DNA from 2 places in the Bacillus sp. 41-22 genome. Region 1 is predicted to be linked to the other one. Evidence: a T-box and tRNA genes for the amino acid it is inferred to sense, from the RefSeq annotation. Region 1 holds a T-box; the other holds one or more tRNA genes.
What was found. The T-box of region 1 lies ahead of alaS (alanine--tRNA ligase). A T-box ahead of a tRNA ligase gene usually reads a tRNA of that ligase, here a tRNA-Ala.
Positions count from the first base shown of each region.

Region 2: it has a tRNA-Ala gene. The T-box ahead of alaS (alanine--tRNA ligase) is inferred to sense a tRNA for this amino acid. The anticodon was not compared.

Region 1 covers NZ_CP084035.1:4,226,097-4,229,595, reverse strand. The annotation lists gene LCF45_RS21685 (AI-2E family transporter) at 1-628, shown strand, start outside; gene LCF45_RS21680 (PH domain-containing protein) at 667-1,011, opposite strand; T-box leader at 1,249-1,467, shown strand; gene alaS (alanine--tRNA ligase) at 1,509-3,499, shown strand, end outside.
Region 2 covers NZ_CP084035.1:28,683-32,181, forward strand. The annotation lists rRNA gene LCF45_RS00150 (16S ribosomal RNA) at 73-1,624, shown strand; tRNA gene LCF45_RS00155 (tRNA-Ile) at 1,756-1,832, shown strand; tRNA gene LCF45_RS00160 (tRNA-Ala) at 1,843-1,918, shown strand; rRNA gene LCF45_RS00165 (23S ribosomal RNA) at 1,998-3,499, shown strand, end outside.

The DNA of each region.
Region 1 (3,499 bases):
TCAAGCGCTTTTAAATAAAGTCATGAGCACAGCTCGTGGTGTACTGGATTCATTGCTCATTATTTTCTTAATTCCGTTCATTGTATTTTACATATTAAAAGATTACGGTGAGTTTTATCATATTTTTTGGAAACTAGTTCCGAGTAAGTGGCGTAGTACGGGTCAAATGCTTGCGAAAGAAATTGATAAGTCACTCGGAAGTTATATTCGAGGACAGTTATTTGTTTGCTTAGTATTAGGAGGAGTATCTGTTCTTTCTTTTTGGTTTATCGGTATGAAATATCCGTTATTACTCGGTATTATTATTGGGGTAACGGATATAATCCCGTACTTTGGTCCTATTTTAGGGGCGATTCCGACGTTGATGATTGCAGCAACGGTATCAACGAGTTTACTCATTAAGGCGGGAATTACGATTGCTATTTTGCAATTTTTGGAAAGTAACATTTTATCGCCTTACATCGTTGGTAAGTCGCTTCGTATGCATCCTGTGATTATTATGTTTGCATTACTAGTAGGGGGAGAAGTTGCGGGGATTGTAGGATTACTAATATCGGTTCCTATTTTAGCGGTCATTCGGACAGTGGTCGTTCATGTGAGGCCTCTTTGGAAAAAAGAAGATGTGTAATATGATAGCCCTCTACTTATAAAAGTAGAGGGCTATCATTATTTAGAGAGTTGCTCGTGTATTTGTTGAACGAGAGAGCTTATATCATTTGTTTGAATATGTTTTATTTTTTTCCATTCATTATCGTACATAAATATAATTTGATTGCTGAAAAGACGCTTTTGCTCTTTTAGATTAGAAATGTTTGCAAAAGAGTACTCTTCAAATATTGGGTTCTTACTTACATCTGGTCCATAAAAGAAGAGCCGTTTGTTCGTTAAAATTAACAGTCCTGGTCTTGCGACGGAACGATATATAAATATATTTAATGAGCATGCTGCATAAAAAAGGATTTTTTCATCAGTTGTTAACATTTCTTTAGCTTGATTCAATAAGGTTGTCATTGTAATCGCTCCTTTATTGTTAATAATTTAATTATAACAAATAATGTAATATTTAGAAATTTGCATAAAGTATTTTTTGAGAGGAGATTCCTATTTAGTAATAAATGCATAATATATTTAAAGGCTGTTAAGAATGAATAGTAGAATAACTATGATTAATAAGCAATTGATACAATATAAATGATTATCTACATTGACAAACTTAAGAGAATTCTATTATATTTAGTCATATAATACATTAAATCAATGACGGAACAAGTACGTTACAGTCCATTTGTAGAGAGAAGCTTCCACTGGCTGAAAGGAGCTTTAAATGAAGGGTAACAGAAAGCTAATCCTGAGAGCAGCTAATCACTGCCGTCTTGCCACGTTACGGCACCATGAGGTGATGAATTGATTGTTATAATAATCAATTCATAATTAGGGTGGTATCGCGAGTTAACTCTCGTCCCTTTTATTAGGGGCGGGAGTTTTTTATATTTAAGGAGGAAAATACAATGAAACAACTAACAGGCGCACAAATTCGTCAAATGTTTTTAGACTTTTTCCAAGAAAAAGGACATGCAGTAGAACCAAGTGCATCACTAGTTCCTCATGAAGATCCATCTCTGTTATGGATTAATAGTGGTGTAGCGACATTAAAGAAATATTTTGATGGTCGTGTAATCCCACAAAATCCACGTATTACAAATGCACAAAAATCAATTCGTACAAACGATATTGAAAACGTTGGGAAAACGGCTCGTCACCATACATTCTTTGAAATGTTAGGGAACTTCTCAATCGGTGATTACTTCAAAGAAGAAGCAATTACTTGGGCTTGGGAATTTCTAACGAGCGACAAATGGATCGGATTCGATAAAGAATTACTATCTGTTACAATTCATCCGGAAGATGAAGAAGCATTCACAATTTGGAATGAGAAAATGGGTGTTCCAAAAGAACGCATCATCCGTTTAGAAGAAAACTTCTGGGATATCGGTGAAGGACCAAGTGGACCGAATACAGAAATTTTCTATGACCGCGGTGAATCTTACGGTAATGACTTTAGTGACCCAGAATTATATCCGGGCGGAGAAAACGAGCGTTACTTAGAAGTATGGAACCTTGTATTCTCTCAATTTAACCATAATCCAGACGGTTCATATACGCCACTTCCTAAGAAAAACATCGATACAGGAATGGGGCTAGAGCGTATGACATCTATCGTTCAAGATGTACCTACGAACTTTGATACAGACCTATTCATGCCGATGATTGGTGCAACAGAATCAATTTCTGGTGAGAAATATCGTAATGGCGATTTAGAAAAAGATATGGCGTTTAAAGTAATTGCTGACCATATCCGTACAGTAACATTCGCTGTTGGTGACGGTGCTCTTCCATCTAACGAAGGCCGTGGTTATGTATTACGTCGTTTATTACGCCGTGCTGTTCGTTATTCTAAGAAATTAAACATCAACCGTCCGTTCATGTTTGAATTAGTACCGGTTGTTGGAGAAGTAATGAAAGACTTCTATCCAGAAGTACTTGAAAAGAAAGATTTCATCGCAAAAGTTGTGAAGAATGAAGAAGAGCGTTTCCATGAAACACTTCATGATGGTGAATCAATTTTAGCTGAAGTAATTGCAAAAGCGAAAGAAGAAAAAACAACTGTTATTTCTGGCGTAGATGCGTTCCGCCTATACGACACGTACGGTTTCCCAATTGAATTAACAGAAGAATATGCAGAAGAAGCTGGTATGACAGTTGATCAAGCGGGCTTTGAAAATGAAATGGAGAAACAACGTGAGCGTGCACGTGCTGCTCGTCAAGACGTTGATTCTATGCAAGTTCAAGGCGGTGTACTTGGTGAAGTTAAAGTAGCGAGCGAATTCGTTGGTTACGGTACAGTTGCAACAGAAAGTAACGTTGTTGCCCTGGTGAAAAATGGTGAGTATACAGATAGCTTACAAGCAGGTGAAGAAGGACAATTAATGCTTGATGTAACGCCATTCTACGCTGAGAGCGGTGGGCAAATTGCAGACCGTGGTTACCTTCTTGCTGACGGCGTGAAAGTTGTTGTAAAAGACGTACAAAAAGCACCAAATGGTCAAAACTTACACAAAGTAGTTGTGGAAGAAGGTACATTAACGAAAGAAGCGGCTGTAAAAGCTCTTATCGATACGAAAAACCGTAGTAGCGTTGTGAAAAACCATACAGCAACTCACTTACTGCACCAAGCATTAAAAGATATACTTGGAACGCATGTTAACCAAGCTGGTTCTCTTGTAACATCTGAACGTTTACGTTTTGACTTCTCTCACTTCGGTCAAGTACAAGCTGATGAATTAGAAAAAATTGAGCGTATCGTAAACGAAAAAATTTGGGAAAGTATTGATGTTGCGATTTCTCAAAAAGCAATCGAAGAAGCGAAAGAAATGGGCGCAATGGCATTATTCGGTGAAAAATATGGTGATGTTGTACGCGTTGTGCAAGTAGGCGATTA
Region 2 (3,499 bases), 1.1 Mb from region 1:
AACTTTGAAAACTAAACGAAACAAACAACGTGAAACGTCAATTTTTATTTTTAGATGCTAGACAAACTAACTTTATTGGAGAGTTTGATCCTGGCTCAGGATGAACGCTGGCGGCGTGCCTAATACATGCAAGTCGAGCGAATGGATTAAGAGCTTGCTCTTATGAAGTTAGCGGCGGACGGGTGAGTAACACGTGGGTAACCTACCCATAAGACTGGGATAACTCCGGGAAACCGGGGCTAATACCGGATAATATTTTGAACTGCATAGTTCGAAATTGAAAGGCGGCTTCGGCTGTCACTTATGGATGGACCCGCGTCGCATTAGCTAGTTGGTGAGGTAACGGCTCACCAAGGCGACGATGCGTAGCCGACCTGAGAGGGTGATCGGCCACACTGGGACTGAGACACGGCCCAGACTCCTACGGGAGGCAGCAGTAGGGAATCTTCCGCAATGGACGAAAGTCTGACGGAGCAACGCCGCGTGAGTGATGAAGGCTTTCGGGTCGTAAAACTCTGTTGTTAGGGAAGAACAAGTGCTAGTTGAATAAGCTGGCACCTTGACGGTACCTAACCAGAAAGCCACGGCTAACTACGTGCCAGCAGCCGCGGTAATACGTAGGTGGCAAGCGTTATCCGGAATTATTGGGCGTAAAGCGCGCGCAGGTGGTTTCTTAAGTCTGATGTGAAAGCCCACGGCTCAACCGTGGAGGGTCATTGGAAACTGGGAGACTTGAGTGCAGAAGAGGAAAGTGGAATTCCATGTGTAGCGGTGAAATGCGTAGAGATATGGAGGAACACCAGTGGCGAAGGCGACTTTCTGGTCTGTAACTGACACTGAGGCGCGAAAGCGTGGGGAGCAAACAGGATTAGATACCCTGGTAGTCCACGCCGTAAACGATGAGTGCTAAGTGTTAGAGGGTTTCCGCCCTTTAGTGCTGAAGTTAACGCATTAAGCACTCCGCCTGGGGAGTACGGCCGCAAGGCTGAAACTCAAAGGAATTGACGGGGGCCCGCACAAGCGGTGGAGCATGTGGTTTAATTCGAAGCAACGCGAAGAACCTTACCAGGTCTTGACATCCTCTGAAAACTCTAGAGATAGAGCTTCTCCTTCGGGAGCAGAGTGACAGGTGGTGCATGGTTGTCGTCAGCTCGTGTCGTGAGATGTTGGGTTAAGTCCCGCAACGAGCGCAACCCTTGATCTTAGTTGCCATCATTAAGTTGGGCACTCTAAGGTGACTGCCGGTGACAAACCGGAGGAAGGTGGGGATGACGTCAAATCATCATGCCCCTTATGACCTGGGCTACACACGTGCTACAATGGACGGTACAAAGAGCTGCAAGACCGCGAGGTGGAGCTAATCTCATAAAACCGTTCTCAGTTCGGATTGTAGGCTGCAACTCGCCTACATGAAGCTGGAATCGCTAGTAATCGCGGATCAGCATGCCGCGGTGAATACGTTCCCGGGCCTTGTACACACCGCCCGTCACACCACGAGAGTTTGTAACACCCGAAGTCGGTGGGGTAACCTTTATGGAGCCAGCCGCCTAAGGTGGGACAGATGATTGGGGTGAAGTCGTAACAAGGTAGCCGTATCGGAAGGTGCGGCTGGATCACCTCCTTTCTATGGAGAATTGATGAACGCAGTTCATCAATATAAGTTTCCGTGTTTCGTTTTCGTTTAGTTTTGAGAGTTCAATATAAGTATTGACTCTTAAATAGGAATATGATATAAATAAATTCCGCAATTTGTATGGGCCTATAGCTCAGCTGGTTAGAGCGCACGCCTGATAAGCGTGAGGTCGATGGTTCGAGTCCATTTAGGCCCACCATACATTTTACGGGGCCTTAGCTCAGCTGGGAGAGCGCCTGCCTTGCACGCAGGAGGTCAGCGGTTCGATCCCGCTAGGCTCCACCAAAAAGCTATTTTATATAGCAAATGGTATGTTCTTTGAAAACTAGATAACAGTGTAGCTCATATTTTTTAATTTTAGTTTGGTTAAGTTAGAAAGGGCGCACGGTGGATGCCTTGACACTAGGAGTCGATGAAGGACGGGACTAACGCCGATATGCTTCGGGGAGCTGTAAGTAAGCTTTGATCCGAAGATTTCCGAATGGGGAAACCCACTATACGTAATGGTATGGTATCCTTACCTGAATACATAGGGTATGGAGGACAGACCCAGGGAACTGAAACATCTAAGTACCTGGAGGAAGAGAAAGCAAATGCGATTTCCTGAGTAGCGGCGAGCGAAACGGAATCTAGCCCAAACCAAGAGGCTTGCCTCTTGGGGTTGTAGGACATTCTATACGGAGTTACAAAGGAACGAGGTAGACGAAGCGACCTGGAAAGGTCCGTCACAGAGGGTAATAACCCCGTAGTCGAAACTTCGTTCTCTCTTGAATGTATCCTGAGTACGGCGGAACACGTGAAATTCCGTCGGAATCTGGGAGGACCATCTCCCAAGGCTAAATACTCCCTAGTGATCGATAGTGAACCAGTACCGTGAGGGAAAGGTGAAAAGCACCCCGGAAGGGGAGTGAAAGAGATCCTGAAACCGTGTGCCTACAAATAGTCAGAGCCCGTTAATGGGTGATGGCGTGCCTTTTGTAGAATGAACCGGCGAGTTACGATCCCGTGCGAGGTTAAGCTGAAGAGGCGGAGCCGCAGCGAAAGCGAGTCTGAATAGGGCGTTTAGTACGTGGTCGTAGACCCGAAACCAGGTGATCTACCCATGTCCAGGGTGAAGTTCAGGTAACACTGAATGGAGGCCCGAACCCACGCACGTTGAAAAGTGCGGGGATGAGGTGTGGGTAGCGGAGAAATTCCAATCGAACCTGGAGATAGCTGGTTCTCCCCGAAATAGCTTTAGGGCTAGCCTTAAGTGTAAGAGTCTTGGAGGTAGAGCACTGATTGAACTAGGGGTCCTCATCGGATTACCGAATTCAGTCAAACTCCGAATGCCAATGACTTATCCTTAGGAGTCAGACTGCGAGTGATAAGATCCGTAGTCAAGAGGGAAACAGCCCAGATCGCCAGCTAAGGTCCCAAAGTGTGTATTAAGTGGAAAAGGATGTGGAGTTGCTTAGACAACTAGGATGTTGGCTCAGAAGCAGCCACCATTTAAAGAGTGCGTAATAGCTCACTAGTCGAGTGACTCTGCGCCGAAAATGTACCGGGGCTAAATACACCACCGAAGCTGCGAATTGATACCAATGGTATCAGTGGTAGGGGAGCGTTCTAAGTGCAGTGAAGTCAGACCGGAAGGACTGGTGGAGCGCTTAGAAGTGAGAATGCCGGTATGAGTAGCGAAAGACGGGTGAGAATCCCGTCCACCGAATGCCTAAGGTTTCCTGAGGAAGGCTCGTCCGCTCAGGGTTAGTCAGGACCTAAGCCGAGGCCGACAGGCGTAGGCGATGGACAACAGGTTGATATTCCTGTACCACCTCTTTATCGTTTGAGCAATGGAGGGACGCAGAAGGATAGAAGAAGCGTGCG